2 regions of the Devosia sp. Root105 genome follow, and region 2 is predicted to be linked to the other one. Evidence: riboswitches for the same ligand, from Rfam matches in the RefSeq annotation. Region 2 holds a riboswitch; the other holds the start of a gene.
The links. A riboswitch is a leader RNA that binds a small molecule or an ion and turns the genes downstream of it on or off. The one in region 2 is predicted to bind ZMP and ZTP.
Positions count from the first base shown of each region.

Region 1: linked by a shared signal. The riboswitch ahead of purH (bifunctional phosphoribosylaminoimidazolecarboxamide formyltransferase/IMP cyclohydrolase) and the one ahead of glyA (serine hydroxymethyltransferase) in region 2 are both predicted to bind ZMP and ZTP.

Region 1 covers NZ_LMCR01000001.1:925,586-931,435, forward strand. The annotation lists gene purH (bifunctional phosphoribosylaminoimidazolecarboxamide formyltransferase/IMP cyclohydrolase) at 1-1,378, opposite strand, end outside; ZMP/ZTP riboswitch at 1,398-1,479, opposite strand; gene ASC68_RS04385 (heparinase II/III family protein) at 1,533-3,167, opposite strand; gene ASC68_RS04390 (RsmB/NOP family class I SAM-dependent RNA methyltransferase) at 3,363-4,661, opposite strand; gene htpX (zinc metalloprotease HtpX) at 4,666-5,652, opposite strand; gene ASC68_RS04400 (DUF1674 domain-containing protein) at 5,747-5,850, shown strand, end outside.
Region 2 covers NZ_LMCR01000012.1:581,224-597,082, reverse strand. The annotation lists gene era (GTPase Era) at 1-417, shown strand, start outside; gene recO (DNA repair protein RecO) at 442-1,164, shown strand; gene ASC68_RS11585 (SRPBCC family protein) at 1,208-1,681, shown strand; gene ASC68_RS11580 (VOC family protein) at 1,787-2,434, shown strand; gene ASC68_RS11575 (hypothetical protein) at 2,496-2,756, opposite strand; gene ASC68_RS11570 (L,D-transpeptidase family protein) at 2,756-4,021, opposite strand; gene ASC68_RS11565 (MarR family winged helix-turn-helix transcriptional regulator) at 4,302-4,811, opposite strand; gene ASC68_RS11560 (hypothetical protein) at 5,103-5,486, opposite strand; gene hemB (porphobilinogen synthase) at 5,684-6,697, shown strand; gene ASC68_RS11550 (hypothetical protein) at 6,704-7,147, opposite strand; gene ASC68_RS28315 (RDD family protein) at 7,283-7,774, shown strand; gene ASC68_RS11540 (arginyltransferase) at 7,856-8,584, shown strand; gene ASC68_RS11535 (hypothetical protein) at 8,587-9,513, opposite strand; gene parC (DNA topoisomerase IV subunit A) at 9,530-11,812, opposite strand; gene ASC68_RS11525 (histidine phosphatase family protein) at 11,926-12,510, shown strand; gene ASC68_RS29150 (BA14K family protein) at 12,591-13,016, opposite strand; ZMP/ZTP riboswitch at 13,137-13,219, shown strand; gene glyA (serine hydroxymethyltransferase) at 13,357-14,661, shown strand; gene nrdR (transcriptional regulator NrdR) at 14,702-15,181, shown strand; gene nusB (transcription antitermination factor NusB) at 15,264-15,764, shown strand; gene ASC68_RS11500 (MFS transporter) at 15,771-15,859, shown strand, end outside.

The sequences.
Region 1 (5,850 bases), on a different contig from region 2:
CGGCTTCGGCGGCGTCGATGGCCTTCCGATGCGCGACGCGGCTTGAATCGAGCCGGCTCATCTGGCCGGCGCCGATGCCGACAGTGGCGCCGTCCCTGACGTAGATGATGGCGTTCGACTTGACGTGCTTGGCGACTTTCATGGCGATCTTCAGGTCGCGCAGCTCGGCTTCGGTCGGCTGCTTTTTGGTCACCACCTTGAACTCGGTGTCATCGACATTGCGGTCGTCGCGACCCTGCACCAAGAGGCCCCCAGCCAGCGATTTCACCGTCAGGCCGCCGGCCTTGGGGTCGGCAAGCGCGCCGGTCAGCAGCAGGCGGAGGTTCTTCTTCGCCGCAATGATGCGGATCGCCTCCTCGGTGGCGTCGGGCGCGACGATCACCTCGGTGAACACCTTGACGATCTCGGTGGCGGTCGGCCCGTCGATGGTCTGGTTCAACGCCACGATGCCGCCGAAGGCCGAAACCGGGTCGGTGCGGTGGGCCAGCTGATAGGCTTCGATCAGCGTTTTGCCTATGGCGAAGCCGCAGGGGTTGGCGTGCTTGATGATGGCGACGGCCGGCACCGCCGGGTCGAACTCCGACACCAGCTCGAACGCGGCGTCGGTGTCGTTGAGGTTGTTGTAGCTCAGCGCCTTGCCCTGCACCTGGCGGGCGGTAGCGACGCCGGGGCGCTGCTCGCCGGTGGTGTAGAAGGCGGCCCACTGGTGCGGGTTCTCGCCATAGCGCATCACCTCCTTCAGCCGGCCGGCGAAGGAGCGATACGGCATCTCGGCATAGTCGAGGGTTCTGGCGAACCAGCTCGAGATCACCGAGTCATAGGCGGCGGTACGGGCATAGGCCTTGGCGGCAAGACGCTGGCGCAGCTCATAGGGCACGCCGCCCGAGGCGCGGATGTGCTCGAGCACCGCGTCATAGTCGGCGGGGTCGACGATGACGGTGACATAGGCGTGGTTCTTGGCCGCCGAGCGGATCATCGCCGGGCCGCCGATATCGATGTTCTCGATGGCCTCGTCGTAGGAGGCGCCCTTGGCGATGGTTTGCTCGAACGGGTAGAGGTTGACCACCACGAGGTCGATGGCGCCGATCTGGTGCTCGTCCATCGAGGCCTGGTGGGTGGGGTTGTTGCGCACCGAGAGCAGCCCGCCATGCACTTTGGGGTGCAGCGTCTTCACCCGGCCATCCATCATCTCGGGGAAGCCGGTGAGATCGGAGATGTCCCGCACGGCGGCGCCCGTCGAGGCGATGAGCTTGGAGGTGCCGCCGGTCGAAACCAGATCGACGCCCAGCCCGGCCAGCGCCTTGGCGAAATCGGCCATCCCGGTCTTGTCGAAGACACTGAGGAGGGCGCGCTTGATGGGAACAATGGCGTTGGACATGGGGGCTCCGTCACGGTTGAAGGGGGGCCCAGGCGAGCGGCAGCTGTCGTTCGCGTTCCCCGATGGTGGCCCATCTCTTCTCGCCAGTCGCGCGAACGCGGGCCTTATTGCAGAAACGGCCGACGTTGGGAAGGTATTCGGGAAAGATACCCGGTCAGTTCTCCTCGAGGGTAAAAATCCAGCTCACTTCGCTGGCGTCGGAGACGAGCGTATCGAGCACCAGTTGCTTGGTGCGATGGAAGCCGAAATAGGCGGATTGCCGGACGCTGTCCTCGATCCGCATCTCGGCGCCCTCCCAGAGGAAAGTCCAGACCGCGCCAGAGTTGAGGCGCAGGCGGATCAGGTCGTCGGTCAGTTGCACCTCGGTCTGATGGGCGAGGTGGAAGCGGATGGCGGCGGCACCGGAGACCCGGCTGCGATGACGCACGAAGCGATCCTGCCCGACGAGGGTCTTGCCCTCAGCGAGCAGCGTCAGGTGGCGCTCGAGGGTGACGCCGAAGCGCTCGGCATAGCCATGCGAGGTGATGATCAGCGTGTCATCGGCACTGCGCGCCTCGATTTCGCTGGGGCGGCCGAGCTGGATCAGGCGTCCGGCCAATGGACCGGACGGCGCGATCGCTGCGGCCGACTGGGCGTTGATGGTAGGCGCCGAATGGGCGATGCCCTGGCGGAACAGCAGCGCGTCGTCATAGTCGGATGGCGCCGGGCCGCAATTGCAGACCACGAGGTCGCGGCCGTGGCTGAACTCGAAGGCCATGGCGCTGGCATGAGCGTGGGCAGTGAACTCGGGATCGGCGACGAGGCCTGAATCGGCAACGACGATGGAGCGGCCGGCGATCAGGCGGCCATAGCCGCCGGCGGTGCCGGTCTGGCGGGCGCGGGCGGCGCTCTGCGCCTGGATGGCGACGATCAGGTCATGCGGCATCTGGCCGGTGCCGTTGAAATAGGCGGGCTCCCCGGTGCCGAGCGAGATGGCGTCGAGCGCCCGATGCATGCTCTCGGTCAGCTCTTCGAGGTCGCGCGAGGCCTGCTCGTGGTCGCGGCGCAGCGCCAGCTTGATGGTGATGAGCTCGATCAACAGCTGGATCTGGATCTTGGCGGAGCGGGTACGGTGCAGCCCGTCCTCGTCGATCTGGGTGTCGACGAGGTTCAGCACGTGCCGCACCCGCGCCTCGACTTCGGAATTGGGCCGGTCGGAGCACAGCGCCACGCCGACCAGCGCGATGGCGACGAGCAGCGCATCCACCGGATCGGTGGCGAGCAGCGCCCGGATCTTCAGCGACGAGATCTGGGTAGAGAGCGAGCGGGCGATCTGCTGGGTCTGCTCGAGCGAGGCGCCCTCGACGAGCAGGTTGTAGTGCCGCAGCCAGTTCAGCACGCGGCGGGCGGTGAGCGCCGGACTCCAGCTATCGCGGTCGAAATGGCCCTCGCGCCCGATCCAGTCGAGCGTCATGGTGCGGGCGAAGCGACGCTCCTCGTCGGTGCGGGCATCACGGAAATGGCGCAACCAGGCGAAGGCCTGCAGGTCGTCCTGCCAGTCGTCGTGGTCGACTTCGAGCGAAAACGGCGAGACACCGTGCGTGTCGACGAGCTTACTCGCCAGCAGGTAGCGGCCCTGCATCATCTCGAGGATGGTTTCGCGGTCGGTGGGACGGAACTCGGCCAGCGCGCCGATCAGGTCGTCATTGCTCGGGCCGGTCCAGGTCCAGCGGATCAGCGGATTGGTGACGACGTGATCGGCCGCGGACAGCAAGGTGCGGCGTGCGAGGAAACGCAGCGAATGTGCCAAGTCTACGTCCTCACATACGTTTGGCCGGCGGGCTCTGATAGGCCCGCGCGGACGACTTGCCAAGGGCCAGCCAAGTTACCTGGAAGAGGATTGCGTTTCGCTGAATCGCACTCCGCTCCATTCCCTGTTTGCCGCGAGATCGATCCCCGGATCGGGTCCGAGGAGGAAAAGTCTGCAACTTTTCCTGATCTCGCTCTAGCCACGCCGGAAGCGTGCAACGAAGAACCCATCGAGGGTGCCGCCCTTATCCCCAGGAACCAGCATGCCGGGGTGGGTACGGATGAACCCCTCTGGGGTGATGGCCTCGGGGAGGCCGGGCAGTTCGTCGGCGCCGATGGGAGCGGGCACGACGTCGTCGCGGGCAGCGAGCCAGCGGGCCTGCTCCTCGCCTTCGCCGGGTTCGAGCGAGCAGACGCAGTAGACCAGCACGCCACCGGGAGTAAGCCACCCTAGCGCGCGTTCGATGAACCGGCGCTGAAGGGCGACGCGCCCGGCGATATCGGCGGCATTGCGGTGCCAGATCACCTCCGGGTGGCGCCGGAAGGTGCCCGTTGCGGAGCAGGGCGCGTCGAGCAGGATGCCGTCGAACTTCTGGGCGGGCTCCCAACTCAGCGCATCGGCGGTAACGACTTCCGGCGTCATGGCGAGACGCGCAAAATTCTGCGCCATACGGGCGACGCGGTCGGGCTCGTTGTCGATGGCAGTGACGGCGTAGCCGGCATTGACCAGCTGCGCGGTCTTGCCACCGGGGGCGGCGCAGAGGTCGAGGACGCGAGCGCCCGGCTTGAGCTGCAGCAGCCGCGCCGGGATGGCGGCGGCGGCATCCTGCACCCACCAGCGGCCTGCTTCGAAGCCGGGCAGGGCCTCGACCGGGCGGTCGCGCTCGTCGATGCGGACGGTGTCGGCGAGCACCGGGGCGGCGCCGAGCGCCTCGATCAGTTCGGGTTCGACCGACTTGAGCGTCAGATCGAGCGGCGCGCCGTCGAGCAGGGCGTCGGCAAAGTCCTCGAGCGCCTCCTCGCCATAGCTGTCGCGCCACAGCGGGCCGAGGGTTTCGGGGAACAGCGCCTGGTAGGGCAGGTGGCGCAGCGCATGCGCCTCGCCCTGGGCGCGGCGCAGCACGGCGTTCATCAGCTTACCGAGGTGCTGGCTACGGGTGTCGCGCTTGCTGGCCTCGACGGCGAGGAAGATGGCGCTGTGGTCACCCAGTTCGGGCAGGAACACCAGGTGCGCCAAGCTCAATCGAAGGATGGCCTCGAATGGCCCAGATTTCTTCGGGATGCCGCGGTCGAGGAATCTCGCGATCATCAGGTTGAGCTGGCCGTGGCGGCGCAGCGCCACCGTCACCAGCTTGTTGGCCAGCGCCCGGTCGCGACCATCCTCGATCTCGGCGTGCGAAAAGGGGGCGAAGTTCGCCCCCTTGAGTACCTGATCGAGCCGGTCGGCCGCGAGCAGCCTCAGCTTCAGTCCAGGCGGGTGTTTCTGTTTCTTCAACGGCTCAGCCCCAGGGTCCGCGCGAGCTATTGCCATTCTCGCTCGAGCCTGTCGAGGGGACGCGCCAACCGCCGCCGGTATTGCGGGGGACGGTATCGTCGGCCGCGGGTTGCGGCACGGGCCGCCGGCCGGTGCGATCGACCTGCATTTCGCCAGCGAGGCGCTGCAGCTGGGCGATGCGGTTCTCGACGTTGGGGTGGGTCGAGAACAGGTTGTCCATGCGCTGCCCGTTGAGCGGGTTGAAGATGTACATGTGGGCCTGCGCCGGGTTGCGCTCGGCCGGGACGTTGACGGTCTGCCGCGCCAGCTGGCTGATCTTGTTGAGCGCCGAAGCGAGCCCCAGCGGGTCGCCGGAGATCTCGGCGCCGTCCTTGTCGGCCTCGTACTCGCGGGTGCGGCTCACCGCCATCTGCACCAAAGCCGCGGCGATCGGCGCAACGATCACCGCGATCAGCACGCCGATGGGCCCGAGCGGGTTATCGCGCGAATTGCCGCCGCCGAAGAACAGGCCGAACTGCGCCAGCATCGAGATGGCGCCGGCAATGGTGGCGGTCATCGTCATGGTCAGCGTGTCGCGGCTGCGGATATGCGCCAGCTCGTGCGCCACCACCGCCGCGACTTCACGCGGCTCGAGATAGCGCAGCAGCCCGGCCGAGACGGCAACCGCGGCGTTTTGCGGGTTGCGGCCGGTGGCGAAGGCGTTGGGCTGCTCGGTGTTGATGACGTAGAGTTTTGGCATCGGGATGCCGGCGCGCTGCGAGAGCGCCTCGACCGTGTTGTAAAGGTCGGGCTGGGAGCGCGGATCGACTTCGACGGCGTTCTGCATGCGCAGTACCATCTTGTCGGAGTTCCAGTAGGCGAAGAGGTTGGTGAGCGCGGCAATGATGAAGGCGATCCACATGCCGCCGGTGCCGCCGACAAAGTAGCCGACCGCCATGAAGATGGCGGTGAGGACAGCGAGCAGGACCGAAGTGCGGAGGAAGTTGAGCATTGCCGTTAAGTCTTGTACCTCGTGAGCGTCTGAACTGAAATTACATGGGATGGCGTGGGGTTCCCCACAAGGACCATGTCGAAACGGTAACCTGATGGACGAAACCCCACAAGCGAAGCCTCCCCTCAGCCCCGCAGCGCAGCGGGCGCTCGACGAGGCCGCGGCCCGCCGCGCCGAAATCGACGCTAAGGCAGCCGC
Region 2 (15,859 bases):
CTCGATTGGGCATTGAAGCGCATTCCGCTCGGCCCCTGGCACTTCCCCGAGGATCAGCTGACCGACCTGACGCTGCAGATCACCGCCGCCGAGGTGACGCGCGAAAAGCTGTTCCTCCGTGTCCATGACGAGATCCCCTACAACGCCACGGTCGAGGGCGAGAAGTTCACCATCAACAAGGATGGCTCGTATCGCATCGACCAGGTGATCTATGTCACCCGCGACACGCACAAAAAAATCGTCCTGGGCGCCGGGGGGCAGACCATCAAGTCGATCGGTGCTGAAGCGCGCAAGGAGTTGATGGAGATCTTCGAGGTGCCGGTGCACCTGTTCATCTTCGTCAAGGTCCGCGAGAAATGGGGCGACGACCCCGAGCGCTATCGCGAAATGGGGCTGGAGTACCCGCACCAGAAGTGAGGGCGCACCGCGGCGCGACGGTCTATGCAGTGGGACGGTGAAGGGCTGATTGTCGGCGTCCGCCGACACGGCGAGTCGAGCGTCATCGCCGAGGTGATGGTCGAGGGCAGGGGGCGGCACCTCGGGCTGATCCGCGGTGGTCGTTCATCGAAGCTCGCGGCGACGCTGCAGCCCGGCAATTCGGTGCAGGTCAGCTGGCGCGCCCGGCTGGAAGAGCACCTCGGCACCTTCACGCTCGAGCTGCTCGAGGCGCGCGCAGCCGGACTGATTGCGGACCGGGTAAAACTCTATGCCAGCCAGATCGTCTGCGAACACCTGCGGCTGCTGCCGGAGCGCGATCCGCATGATCGCCTGCTTGGCCTTGCCATCCGCATCCTCGACCAGGAGGGGTTGGTGCTTGAACTCGGTGCCTCGGTGGCACGCTTCGAGCTGATCCTGCTCGATGAGTTGGGTTTCGGTCTTGATCTGTCGAGCTGCGCCGCGACCGGCACGACGCGCGACCTGACCCATGTCTCGCCGAAATCCGGCCGGGCCGTCAGTCGCGCCGCCGCCGAGCCCTACCTGCCACGGCTGCTGCGGCTGCCGCCATTCCTGATCAGCAGCGCCGATCCGACAGCGGAGGATGTCGGCGCCGCCTTCACGCTGACCGGGCATTTCCTCGATATGCATGTCTGGCTGGCGCGCCAGCTCGAACCGCCGGCGATCCGCGAAACCTTCATCGAGCTGGTGTCGAAGCCAGCCGATTGATCCACGGCGCACCTCGCGCGTTGCTGTCTCAAGGAGAACCGCCATGACCGAGCACCTGCGCATCGACACCGCGTCGCGGATCATCGCCGCGCCGCCCAAGGCGATCTACCGGGCGTTCGTCGATCGCGACGCGCTGCTGGCCTGGCTGCCACCCGAGGGGATGACCGGCGAAATGCTGGAGTTCGAACCGCGCCCCGGCGGCGCTTTCCGCATGGCGCTGCACTACAGCGTTCCGGGTCCCGGCAAGACCACCGAGGATACCGACATGGTGGAGTCGGAATTCGCCGAACTGGTCCCTGGTCATCGCGTGGTGCAACTGGTGCGCTTCAGGAGCGACGATCCGGCCTTCGCCGGTACGATGCGCATGGTCTGGGACCTCGAGCCCGCCGATGGCGGCACCCGCGTCATCATCCTCGCCGAAGACGTGCCGCCCGGCATCAGCAAGGAAGATCACGATACGGGGTTGAGGTCGTCGCTGGAGAATCTGGCGAGGTATGTAGAGGGGAATGCTCGTTGACAGCTCCCGGCCGGTGCGAGCATCGTACAGTTGTTGCAGTAGGGCGCATCGGCTGAGGTCGAAGGGGCAATGCCCACCTACGATGTCTCAACCGTAGTTGCGCCCGTGCCAAATCTGGAAAACCTAAAGAAGCAGGCCAAGCAATATCTGCGTTGGCACCGCGAGCGGTACCACCCAGTTGCCGCCGAGATCAGAGCTGCGTTACCGCAGTTCCGGCACCTCAACAATGTGCAGGTGCTGGAGAGCGAGTTCAGGCTCAGCGATGCGCAGGAGCTTGTCGCTCACCAGTTGGGCTTCAGTGGATGGCAGGCGCTAAAGGCAGGATATTCAGCCATGAGCATGCAAGTCACACACACACCCGCAGTTCCGCTTCTCACCGGTGCTGAGGCCCACCTCTATGTCGCCGACGTTACAGCGTCGTGTGAGTTCTTCACCGCCAAGCTCGGTTTTGCCACCGACTTTGCCTATGGTGATCCACCGTTCTACGGGGTGGTCAGGCGCGGGGCCGCGCGACTTTGCCTGCGGTTTGTCGGAGAGCCAGTGTTTGTCGGGGATATTCGTCAGCGCCAGCGGCTTCTGTCCGCCTCGATCACCGTGGATACCGCAGCGGAGATCAAGCAATTGTTCCTGGAATTCCAAGCTGCCGGCGTGAGCTTCTTTCAGGAGTTGCGGAAGGAACCTTGGGGGGCAAGAACCTTCATCGTTCTGGACCCCGACGGCAACCTCGTCTTGTTTGCCGGACCTGCCGACTGACCAGTCCGGGCCGCGCCAGCCCGCCGAATGGGACCAGACGCGCCAAGCATGGCGAGAATGACTAAGCGTACTTCGCCGGCTTCGGCCCGGGCGGCGGGGGCGGCTCCTCGATGCCGAGCCGGCGGCGGAGTTTGCCCAGCGCCAGCGATTGCATCTGGAAGCGGCTGGCGGTTAGCGGCGTGATCACCACCACTTCAGTGCCGGTCGCCTCGTCGATCGCGGCGACGCGCATTTGCTGGCCGAGTTGCGTGAACTCGAAGAGGACTCTATGCCCGGAAGGCTGTTGGCCGGACGGACGATTGTCGGGTCCGGCCATCGCCATCAGCCTTCGCCGAAGTTGACGATGCCCTGCGCGTCGAACTGATAGACGTCGTCGCGGAAGCTCACCGTGCCCTGCCGGTTGGCCCAGGCAGTGATGTAGGTGGTGTGGATCGGGATCTGCACGTCGAGCTTGATGTCCTCGCGCATGCCTTGCTCCCATGCGGCCATGACGCTTTCGGGGGTCCAGCCGCCGCCATTGTCGCGCAGCAGCCAGGCCACCAGCTCTTCGATGTTCTCGCAGCGCATGCAGCCCGAGGAGTGGAAGCGGGCGTTCTCGCCGAACAGCGCCTTCTGCGGCGTGTCGTGCATGTAGACGTCGTACTTGTTGTAGAAATCGATCTTGCAGTGACCCATCGAGTTCTCGCCGCCCGGATCCTGCCGGAAGGTGTACTTCACTGCCTCGGTGGTCTGCCAGTTGATGGCCGTCGGCGGGATCTCGTTGCCCTTGCCGTCGAAGATGCGGATGCGGAACTTGGTCAGGTATTCCGGATCCTCGTTCATGTACTTGATCATGTCCTTCTCGATGATGCTCTTGGGCACCGTCCAGTAAGGATTGAACTTCACCTGGAAGATCTTGGAGTTGAGGATCGGCGTGGCGCGGTCGACCTTGCCCACCACCGAGTTATGGCGCTGCACCACCTGCGCGCCCTCGACCGCCTCGACAACCGCCGCCGGAATATTCACCGCGACATAGCGATCGGAAAGCGCCGAGGCCCACTGGTCGATGCGCTGCGCATTGAGGCGAAGCTGGTTGAGGCGGTAATCCGCCGGCACCGACAATGCGTAGAACGTCGCTTCGTCCACGGCGCCGTTGATGACGAGGCCGTGGCGGGCCTGGAACAGGCGCACCGCAGCATCAAGCCCGGCATCGAACTCGTCGTTGACGCGCTTTTCGAGCGGCATGTCGCCGTTGATCATCAGGCGGCGCTTCAACAGCGCAGCGGCCCGGCGCGACTCGCCCAGCTTCAGCCCGAAGGTCTCTCGCGTCGGCGCTTCCCAGCTGCCGTTGGCGGCGATGAACGCTTCATAGTTCTGGATTGCCAGCTGCAGGTTGTACGAGGTGTCGTAGCTGAGGATCGGCTCGATCGTATCGACCAGGCTCTTGGCGGTGGCGGTGTTGCCTTCCTGATCGACGTTCTTGATCCGCTTATCTTTGTTAAGCGCGTCCCAGAAGTTGTCTTCCTCCGCCCTGACGATGGCCGGCATCGCAAGGCCGGCGCCCATCGCCGCCATGGAGGTCAGGAGGTTCCGTCGATTCAACCGCATCAAGTCACCCAAAGTCGCCATTCCGAGAGGTTGTCCCTCATAGCATCGGCCCCAGTATGCCTCCAACGTGGTCAAGCAGGTGTGAACTGCCGGCCGTCTGAACGCACAAAACCAAGGGACTTGCAGTGACGAGGGATCAGCCTGCAATTGCTTCGATGCATAGCCGAATTCTGGGCATAAATAAGAAACGCCGGCTTAAGGCCGGCGTTTGCTGAATCCGCTGTGGCGAGGATGCCACACTGGTCGATTTGGGCCCAGGCAGAGCGAGCTCTGCCCGCGGTCAGAGCTTGTAGAGGATCTGGTCGACCCAGAAGCGCTCCAGGCGGCCCAGCGCCTTGTTGAGGCCCTCAAACGTCTCGCCGCTGAGGCCGCCGACCTTTTCGATCGACTTGAGGTGACGATCATAGAGTTCGTCGATCACCTCGGCCACTTCCTCGCCCTTGGGGGTGAGGCGGATGCGGACCGAGCGGCGGTCGGAACGCGAACGCTCCTGGAAGATATAACCGGTCTCGACCAGCTTCTTGAGATTGTACGAGACGTTCGAGCCGAGATAGTAGCCACGCGAGCGCAGCTCGCCGGCGGTCATCTCGGCATCGCCGATGTTGAACATCAGCAGCGCCTGGACGGGGTTGATATCGTCCCAGCCCATCCGGTCGAACTCGTCCTTGATCAGGTCGAGCAGCCGGCGATGGAGCCGTTCGACACGGCTGACGGCTTCGAGGTAGAGCGGCTTCAGCCCGAGAGCTTCTTCCGGAACCATTGCCTCTGCGGCGTTGGATTTGATTGCCATTGTTGCCTCACTGTCCTGTCGTCTTGCGCGATTTCTTCGCGTCTCATAGGCCCCAAACTACGGGGGCCCAAATAAGATGGCCTTAAGCCGTAGACTTAAAACTATCTTACGGAAAAAGTTCAGGAATTTGGCTTTACGAGAGGTAACCGCAGGTCAGAAAATTGTAACCTGAATCGTCCGTTACCGCAGCATGTCTCCCGAAGGTGGGTACCGTTTTCGGGACAAAGACATGCGCAGAAAAATGGCTAAAGCGCACGAGCGAATCCCAGAGATCGCGACGCGCTTTAGGCCCTAGTCGTGGGCGCGGCGCAGCCGGAAGCTGAGGAAGAACAGCACCGCGATGCCGCCGACTAGCAGCAGCCTGAGGGCGAAACCAAAGGCCCCCATCTCGGCGCCGGGCACTCCGCCCAGGTAGAGCGCCAGCTCGACGAGGGTGGCGCCAACCAGCAGCACGGCGCCCCAGCTGGCGCGGATCCACAGGCCCACCGCGGCGAACAGCCGGGCGAGGCAGAACACGGTGAGGAAGGCAAAGCCAGTGGGGCCGAGCTGGGCGATCGGGCTGACCGCGCCGGAGGAGACCCCGAGCAGGCGGGACGCATCGGCAAGGCCGAGCAGCAGCGCGATGATCGCGATGATCCTCAGATAGCGCCCGGCGAGTTCGCTCTTGAAATCCATCCGGCGTGGATAGCGCGGATGGGATGGTGCGACAAGCGCAAGCCTTGGCGCAGGACCGCCGTGCCTGATAGAAGCGCCGCGGTCCGGAGCGTTCTCAGGAAAAGTTGCAGACTTTTCCGGTTCGAGAGCGCGACAAACAAAAGAATGAGGGCATTTCGCCGTTTGACGAATGGCGGGATGCCCTGATGGAGCGCCTGATGAGCACGAACTGGCCCAAGCACGACATGAGCTTTCTCGGCGGGCGGCGGCAGCGCCGGCTGCGTCGCACCGGCTGGATGCGCAACATGGTGCGCGAGACCGTGCTCACGCCGCACGACCTGATCTGGCCGCTCTTCATCATAGAGGGGCAGAACGAGCGCACCGCCATCCGCACGCTCCCCGGCGTCGAACGGTTGAGCGTCGATCTCGTCGTCGAAGCGGCCAGGGCGGCCGCCGCCGAGGGTATCCCGGCGCTGGCGCTGTTCCCCAATACCCAGGACGACCGGCGCAATGCCGATGGCAGCGAAGCCTGGAACCCGGACAACCTGACGGCGCAGGCGCTGCGCGCCATCCGCGATGCCGGCGTCGATATCGGGCTGATCACCGACGTGGCGCTCGACGAGTACTCGTCCGACGGCCAGGACGGGCTGGTCCGTGACGGCGAGATCCTCAACGACGAGACGGTCGAGGCAATGGTCAAGGCCGCGCTGATGCAGGCGAGGGCCGGGGCCGACATCATCGCCCCGTCCGATATGATGGATGGCCGCGTTGCCGCCATCCGCCGGGCGCTCGATGCCGAGGGTTTTGACCACGTGGCCATCATGGCCTACTCGGCCAAGTTCGCCTCGGTTTATTACGGCCCGTTCCGCGAGGCGGTAGGCTCGGGCAGCCGGCTCATTGGCGACAAGCGTACCTACCAGCTCGACTACGCCAATTCGGACGAGGCGATGCGCGAAGTGGCGCAGGATATCGCCGAGGGCGCCGACATGGTGATGGTGAAGCCGGGGCTGCCTTATCTCGATATCGTGCAGCGCGTCAGCGACGCCTTCGACGTGCCGCTGTTCGCCTACCAGGTATCGGGCGAGTACGCGATGATCCGCTTTGCGGCGGAGGCTGGGGCGATCAATGGCGAGGGCGCCATGCTGGAAAGCCTCGTGGCCTTCAAGCGGGCAGGGTGCGACGGCGTGCTGACCTACTTCGCCCTCGAGGCGGCCCGGCTGCTTAACGCCTAGGCCGTCTTACGTGCCGACGCGGCGCAGCGGACGTTTGCAGCCGATCAGATATCGGTATGCCTCCCGCTGCTGCAGGTCCCCGAGCGTTTCGATGGCGGGGACACCGATCCTTCTGGAGAGGTGCAGGACGAGGTTCGCTGCGATGCAAAGTCCGACATGCGCGCCCCAGCTGTCGGGGTTGTCGTGAACGAGCACCAGGTCGAACGGCTCCATTCGCTCAGCTTCGGCCGTGTAGTCCCGATCCAGCCACAACGCGTCGGACCGCAGGTCGGGCAGGACGAAGCCGTGATGGCGGAGCACGGCATAGGCGTATTGCTGGCAGTTCGCGCCGCCCTTGACCCCAAGCACGCCGGGCGCGCCTGGAAAATGGCTGGCATTGTAGCGCACGTCCCTCAGATGGGGCGGGATGGCGATGCTGGAACGGCTCAGATCAAGCATGTCGATGCCCACGATCGCCTGCCCGGACGGACAGGCCCCGGAGCAGACTGGCGTCACGCTCGGCCGCTGGCCAGGGGATTTTTAGTGTCGCCACTTGTGTGGGACCTCATGGTCCCCATCTTTCCCCTCATGAACCAGGGCAACACCATGAGCGACCATCTTCCCGACCCGTCCAACGCGCCGGAACTGTTCGAGGGCGTGTTGCTGCGCCGCGCTGCGGCGTGGCTGATCGACTGCGTGATCATCACCTTCATCACCATCGCCGCGCTGCTGGTCGGTGGCATTTTTGGTATCGTGACGCTGGGGCTCGGCCTGCTGGCCTTGCCGGTCATCATTCCGCTGGCGATCCTCGGCTACTATGCGGCAACGCTCGGCTCGCCGATGCGGGCCACGGTCGGTATGCAGATGATGGATATCGTGCTGACGCCGGTGCGCGGTACGCCGCTCAACGGCTGGAGCATCCTCATCCACCCGATCCTGTTCTGGGTGACGGTGTGGATTTCCTGGCCGTTCTCGATCCTTTTCGCGCTGTTCACGCCGCGCCAGCAAATGCTGCACGACCTCGTCGTGGGCACCTTGATGCTGCGCCGTTCACCGATGCAGCGGTTCTGGCAGTCCGGCGGCATGCACTCGGTTTGATCGCGGTGCGCTGAGACATGATGGGCCATTGCCGGCCCATCGGGTCGCGTCTATCCTCTGAGCATCGCTCGAAGGACGACGATGACCGATCAGACGCCCGAGAACACCCAGCTCTTCCTTACCGCGGCCATGCCGTGTCCGTATCTGCCGGGTCGTCAGGAGCGTAAGCTCTTCACCCACCTGACCGGTCGCCGGGCCGCTTCGCTCCACCACCTGTTGAGCGACAACGGCTTCCGCCGCAGCCAGAACCTGATCTACCGGCCGGCCTGCGACGGCTGTTCGGCCTGCCAGTCGGTGCGCATCGTGGCGCAGGAATTCGTGCCGTCGGCGCGCTACCGGCGCATCCGCAAGGCCAATGCCGACATCGCGGTCGAGGTTTGCCAGCCACGCGCCACCGCCGAGCAGTTTGCGCTGTTCAAGCGCTACCTCGATGCCCGCCATGCCGGCGGCGGCATGACGCAGATGAGTTTTGTCGACTACGAGTACATGGTCGAGGATACCCCCGTGCAGACCGTGGTGGTCGAGTACCGGCTCACCTCGCACCCGCAGCGCCCGCTGGTGGCTGTCGCGCTCACCGACGTCATGCCGGATGGGCTGTCGATGGTTTACAGCTTCTACGATCCGCTGCTCGACAAGCGCGGGCTCGGGAACCTCTTGATCCTCGACCACATCGAGCAGGTGAAGCTGGCCGCGCTCACCTATGTCTATCTCGGCTACTGGGTGAAGGACTCGCCGAAGATGGCTTATAAGGGCCAGTTCCGTCCGCTCGAAGTGCAGCGTGGCCCGCTGGGCTGGCGCCGCCTCGAGTAGCCTCAGGCCTTTCCCCGCAACCAGCGCGAGAAGGCCCGCAGCTTCTTCAGTTGTGGCAGGTACCGCATGTGCAGCCGTCGGCGCAGCGACAACCCCACTTTGATCGGGTGGTAGATGCGGTTCCGTTGGCGGAACCGATGCGGCGCGCTGCCGAAATAGCGGAATCCGCGCGGTGGCCGATAGGCGTGCGTGGTGCCCATAGAGTGCATATCGAGATGACTGCCGTCGTAGTGATGGCCCCAGCGTTCCCTGGGCGTCTGGGTATCATTGCCGCCAATCTCGGCGATGGAGAAGCCATCCGCCCGCGCCATCGAAGGCAGCAGCATCTCGAAGTGGCCGTGCCAGCCCGGCTGCAGCAGCATCCCGCAGTAGTGCTCCAGCAACCGTCGCGACAGGCGCGAGATCGGCATGAACACGATCAGCGGGTCTGCGATTGCGTGCGCGGGCTGCCGATAGATCGGCGCGAAATAGTAGCTCGGCTCGGCGCTCAGCGGATGGATGCGGGTTGTCAGCAGATCACCCTCGTAGCCCGCCGCGGGCCTGAAGAAGTCAGCCCAGTCGCCCGAGAAGTCGACGTCGTACTCGACCAGCCAGAAGCGGTCGTAAGCCGCCAGCCTGGGGTCGAGAAACGCCGTGATCCAGACCAGGTCGACATAGCCCCAGGGAGTAGGGTGCTGCAGGAATTCCTGGTGGCGAAGCGGAAAATGCCTGGCGCTGTCGGCCATGCGGACCACGAAATCCGCCTGCACCGGCGCGGGCGTGCCGAGTTCTCCCTCGTTGTGCTGATAGGCGAGGAAGACGTCGAGCACCGTGCCCGCCTCACGCTTCAGCCGCGCGTAGTGCTCGGCGACTTCCGACGTCCAGATATGGGTCACGAACACAACGCAGTCGCGTCGTGCGCCGTTGGTTTCGGTTTTCGCTTCAGTCAAATCCGGAAGTCCGTCGCTAGGTGCCGACAAACCTGTTGTTTCTTGGGAAGCCCGTCGGCGGCTGACGACCGGCCGAGGCGCGATCGCCCAGCCATTCGGTCAGCTCGGTCATTGTCTTGGTATAGTTGCGCCCGGAGGAGTCGGTCCAGGTGAGGCCGACGCCGGACGGGAAGGTCTTCAGATCCGAGAGGCCGCCGTCCTTGTATTTCTGCAAGCGGACGCCCTTACCCCTGCCCATCTCGGGCAACTGGTCGAGCGGGAACACCAGCATCTTGCGGTTCTCGCCGATCACCGCGAGCATGTCGCCTTCGAGCGGCGCGATCAACCGCGCTTCCTCGGTGTCGCCGACATTGAGCACCTGCTTGCCCTTGCGGGTATTGGCGATCAGCTCGTCCTCGGCGACGACGAAACCGTCGCCCTTGCGCGAGGCGATGACCCGCTTGCGGCCCGGCCGATAGACGAAGAGATCGACCAGGTCCTGGCCTTCCTCGATATCGACCATCAGCCGCACCGGCTCGCCCTGGCTGCGGCCGCCCGGCAGGCGATCGCCGGCCAGCGTGAACACCTTGCCGCCGGTGGAGAGCAGCAGCAGCTTGTCGGTGGTCTGGGCGTGGAGGAAGAGTTTCAGCCGGTCGCCGGTCTTGAAGCCCTTGTCATCGATCTCTGTGGTGTGGCCGCGCATCGAGCGGATCCAGCCCTTTTCGGAGAGGATCACGGTGATCGGCTCGCGCTCGATCATCTGCGTCGCCACTTCCTCGTGGTCGATATCCATCGCCTCGGAGAAGTCGGTCTTGCGGCCCCAACGCGGGTGGCGGGTGACACCGTCCTTCTCGAATTTGGGGTAGGCCTTCTTCAGCTCGCCGATTTGCCTCGCGATCTCACCCCACTGCTTCTTGTCGGACGCGATAAGGGCATTGAGATGCGCCTGCTCCTCGCTGAGCGTCTTGTGTTCGGTGCGCAGCTCGATTTCCTCAAGCTTGCGCAGCGAGCGCAGCCGCATATTGAGGATCGCTTCGGCCTGCACATCGCTGAGGCTGAAGGTCGCCATCAGCGAGGCCTTGGCGTCATCCTCCTCGCGGATGATGCGGATCACCTCATCGAGGTTGAGATAGGCGACGATATAGCCGTCGAGCACTTCGAGCCGGCGGGCGATCTCGGCCAGCCGGTTGTTGGTGCGGCGCACCAGCACGTCCTTGCGGTGCTCGAGCCAGGCGACGATCGCCTCCTTGAGGCTCATCACCCGCGGCACGACCCCGCGGTCGAGGACGTTCATGTTGAGCGAGATGCGCTGCTCGAGGTCGCTCAGCTTGAACAGCTGCTCCATCAGGATAGCCGGGTCGACCGTGCCGGCGCGCGGCTCGATGACGAGGCGGACATCGTCGGCGCTCTCGTCGCGGATGTCCTTGAGCAGCGGCAGCTTCTTGTTGAGCAAGAGCTCCGCGATCTTTTCGACCAGCTTGGACTTCTGCACCCCATAGGGGATCTCGGTGACGACGATCTGGTAGACGCCGCGTCCCTTGTCTTCGCGCTCCCAGCGGGCGCGCAGGCGGAACGAACCGCGGCCGGTCTCGTAGGAATTGAGGATCGAGCTCTGGCTTTCCACCAGGATGCCGCCGGTCGGAAAATCCGGACCGGGAATGTAGTGCATCAGATCGGCGGTGGTGGTGCCGTCGCGGCCATTGTTGATCAGATGCAGCGCCGCGTCGCAGATTTCATCCACGTTGTGCGGCGGGATCGACGTGGCCATGCCGACGGCGATGCCGGTCGAGCCGTTGGCCAAAAGGTTGGGGAAGTTCGCCGGCAGCACCGAGGGTTCCTCGGTGGCGCCGTCATAGGTCGGCTTGAAGTCGACCGCGTTCTCGCCCAGGCCCTCGAGCAGCCGCGAGGCCACCTCGGTCATGCGCGCTTCGGTGTAACGGTAAGCCGCCGCCCCGTCGCCATCGATATTGCCAAAATTCCCCTGGCCGTCGACCAGCGGGTAGCGCATGGCAAAATCCTGCGCCAGGCGGACCATGGCGTCGTAGATCGACTGGTCGCCGTGCGGATGGAAGCTACCGATCACGTCGCCGACCACCTTGGCCGACTTCTTGTAGGCGCCGCCCGGGTCGAGCCGCAGCAGCCGCATGGCGTGCAGGATCCGGCGGTGCACCGGCTTCAGGCCGTCGCGGGCATCGGGCAGGGCGCGCTGGGTGATGGTGGAAAGGGCGTAGGAGAGGTAGCGCTCCTCGAGCGCCTCGCGGAGATCTACGACCCGCTGGTTATCGCCATCGGGCGGAACGGTGTCCGGATCGTCGCTCATCGGGTGGTCTCAGTCATGCGAATCATTTTCGCACTATAGCGATTGGGGCCTCAAACCGGGGGTGCAGCAAGGCCGCATCCCCGGAGTTTAGCGTCCTGTCACAGGCGGCAGGGGTGATAGTTGCCGTCGCAGCCGAGATCCCGCGCAACTGCGTCAAAGGTTGCGCCGGCGGTGGCTTGCTCTACGATCTCCAGATGCTTCGCCTGATCCTCGTTCGTCACGCCAAATCCGCCTGGGACGATCCGGGCCTCAGCGATTTCGATCGGCCACTGGCGCTGCGCGGCATCGCCGCTGCTGCGTGGATCGGCGAGACCCTGACCAGGCACGGCTGGTTGCCCGACCGCATTGTCTGCTCTACCTCACGCCGGACGCGCGAAACGCTCGAGTTGGCCATGACCCGCCTGCCGGCCAACGGTCCGAGGCCCGACGTGGTCTGGAGCGACGCCGTCTACGACCGGCGCGACCACGACTATCTCGGCCTGATCGCGGAGCAGGGGAGCGGTGCGAAGAGTCTCATGCTGCTGGGGCACAACAGTGCGACCGAGCAAACGGCGCTGACCTTGAGCGCCGACGGCGCGGCTCTGGGGAATTTCCCGACTGCAGGCATCGCGGTGATCGACTGTGAGATCTCGGACTGGATGGAGCTGGCGCCGCCTTGCGGGCGGCTGGTGCACTTCCTGCGGCCGCCAAAGGGCTAGCCGAAGGTGGGGCGCCGCAGCGGGCGCCAAAGGGCTAGCCGAAGGTGGGGCGCCGCAGCGGGCGCCCCCGGGGGCGGCGATCAGAGATTGCAGCGATGGTAGCGGCCATCATAGCCGAGGAACATGTCGGTCTCGGCGTTGTACGAGCGATAGCGGGCCTCGCAGGCAGCGACGTGGCCGTCGAAGCCGTCATAGCGGTCGACATTGCGGTTCATGCTGCCGACGATGGCGGCGCCCACTGCGAAGCCGAAAATGCCGGCGGCGACGCTGCCCAGGTTCGGCTGGTTCCAGCGGTACCAGTTGCGATAGTCGCCGGACCCCCAGCGATTATGGTTCCGGCGCCAGTCATCGCAGCCACGCCAGTTCGGATGCTCGAGGCACCGCTCCGAAACGTAGCGCTGCTGCTGGCCGATACTGATGTTGACCGAAGCCGCGCTGGCAGGTGCTGGGATCATCATGATTCCGGCAAGGCTGGTAGCGACAATGGCGGAAGCGAGCTTTTTCATGTGAGGACTCCTCGTCTTCTTGTTGAGCTGACGCTGGCTCGCACAACGTTTTGAGGCACGCATAGTTGCGGGGGGCGCTCGGGCTGGGGCTTTCATCGGCGGTTCAACTCTGCGATAATGAGGTGTTCGCGCGACTGGCGAGATCAGATGGGGCACCATCGGGGAACGCGAACGAGCAGCTGCCGCTCGCCTGGGCACCCAACCGAAACCTCATGGGAGCCCGCATGAACCGGACGATCCACAGATATTGCCAGGCTGTCCTCAGCTTGGAATCGCTTGGGCCAGCGTGCTACACGCACGCCAGCCGAAACCCCAATCCTACTGCCCCGGGAGACGCCAAATGAGCGCCGCCGCATCCCTTCCGCTCTTTCCCCGCTTCTTCACCAACACCCTGGCCGAGACCGATCCCGAGATCGCCGAAGCCATCAAGCTCGAACTCGGCCGGCAGCAGCACGAGATCGAGCTGATCGCCTCGGAAAACATCGTGTCCAAGGCCGTGCTCGAGGCGCAGGGCTCGATCATGACCAACAAGTATGCCGAGGGTTACCCGGGCAAGCGCTATTACGGCGGCTGCCAGTATGTCGACATCGCCGAGAACCTCGCCATCGAGCGTGCCAAGCAGCTGTTCGGCGCCAACTTCGCCAACGTCCAGCCGAACTCCGGCTCGCAGATGAACCAGGCGGTGTTCCTGGCGCTGCTCGAGCCCGGCGATACCTTCATGGGCCTCGACCTCAACTCGGGTGGCCACCTGACGCACGGCTCGCCCGTCAACATGAGCGGCAAGTGGTTCAAGGTGGTGTCGTATGGCGTGCGCCAGGATGATCACCTGCTCGACATGGACGAAGTCGCCCGCCTCGCCCGCGAGCACAAGCCCAAGCTGATCCTTGCCGGCGGCACCGCCTATTCCCGGGTCTGGGATTGGGCCCGCTTCCGCGAGATCGCCGATGAAGTCGGCGCCTACCTGATGGTCGACATGGCGCATATCGCCGGCCTCGTCGCCGGTGGCGTGCACCCCTCGCCGGTGCCGCATGCCCATGTCACCACCACCACCACGCACAAGTCGCTCCGTGGCCCGCGCGGCGGCATGATCCTCTCCAACGACGAGGCGATCGCCAAGAAGATCAACTCGGCGGTGTTCCCTGGCCTGCAGGGCGGGCCGCTGATGCACGTCATCGCGGCCAAGGCCGTGGCCTTCAAGGAAGCGCTGCAGCCCGAGTTCAAGGCATATGCCCGCCAGGTGGTGGCCAATGCCCGCACGCTTGCGGCGACGCTGATCGAGAATGGGCTGGACGTGGTTTCGGGCGGCACCGACAACCACCTGATGCTGGTCGACCTGCGCAAGAAGAACGCCACCGGCAAACGGGCGGAAGCCGGCCTCGGCCGCGCCTACATCACCTGCAACAAGAACGGCATCCCGTTCGACCCGGAAAAGCCGTTCGTCACCTCGGGCGTTCGCCTGGGCACTCCGGCGGCCACCAGCCGTGGTTTCGGCGAGGCCGAATTCCGCGAGATCGGCAAGCTGATCGTCGAGGTGCTGGACGGCCTGCGTGAAGCCAATTCCGACGAAGGCAACGCCGCGGTGGAAGCGGCGGTGCGCGACAAGGTCATGGCACTGACCTCGCGCTTCCCGATCTACGCCGACTGAGCATAGCTTCGCCTTCGCGGAGCATTCCTGGAGCCAACTGATGCGCTGCCCCTATTGCGGAAACGACGATACGCAGGTCAAGGACAGCCGGCCGACCGAGGACTCCAACGCCATCCGTCGCCGCAGGATCTGTAATGCCTGCGGCGGCCGTTTCACCACCTTCGAGCGCGTGCAGCTGCGCGAGCTGCTGGTGGTCAAAAAGTCCGGCCGCAAGGTGCCGTTCGATCGCGACAAGCTGGCGCGTTCGGTGAGCACGGCGCTCAGGAAGCGCGACGTCGAGCCGGAGCGGGTCGAGCGCATGATCTCGGGCGTGGTGCGCCAGCTCGAAAGCCTCGGCGATGTCGAGGTGACTTCCGATCAAATCGGCGAGTTCGTCATGGAGGGGCTGAAGGGCCTCGACGATGTCGCATTCGTGCGCTTTGCCTCGGTATACAAGAACTTCTCCGCCGCCGACGACTTCCGTTCGTTCCTGACCGAGCTTGGCAACGACGAGCGCCTGAAGCCCAATCACGACGATTGAGATTGCGGTTCCCACGCCCAGTGGCTAAGCCAAGGGCAGAACATTGCGCGTTTGAGCGCGCACAACAGAATGACTTTCCAATATGGCCCAGCCCAAGCCGCGTGATCCCTCCGCGCCCCGCACCGCCAACCAGCGTGGCGCGGCCCGCCTCGCCGCCGTCCAGGCCCTCTACCAGATGGATGTCGGCCGCCAGACGCTCGAGGACACGCTCAGCCAGTTCAGCGCCATCCATGTGGGGCGTGAAGTGGAGGGGGAGGAGTACCTGCCGGCCGATGCCGACTTCTTCCGCCAGATCGTCACCGGCGTGATCAAGGCGCAGCTGCAGATCGATCCCGCGGTCGACAACGCCCTGGTTGATGGCTGGCCGATGCCCCGCATCGACGCGACGCTCCGCGCCATCCTCCGCGCCGCGACCTTCGAGTTGCTGCGGCGCAAGGACATCCCGGCGCGCGTCGTGATCACCGAGTATGTCGACGTCGCCAAGGCGTTCTACGAAGACGACGCGCCCAAGATGGTCAACGCCGTGCTCGACGGCGTGGCCCGCGCCGCCGGCCGCGACGACGAAGCAGCCAAGGCCAGGTAGAACGGGATGGACGAGCGCGCCACCAGCATCGGCTCGCCGCTCCGCAATATCGGCCTGCTCGCCGTCGCCCAGGCGATCCTCGGCTCGAACCAGGC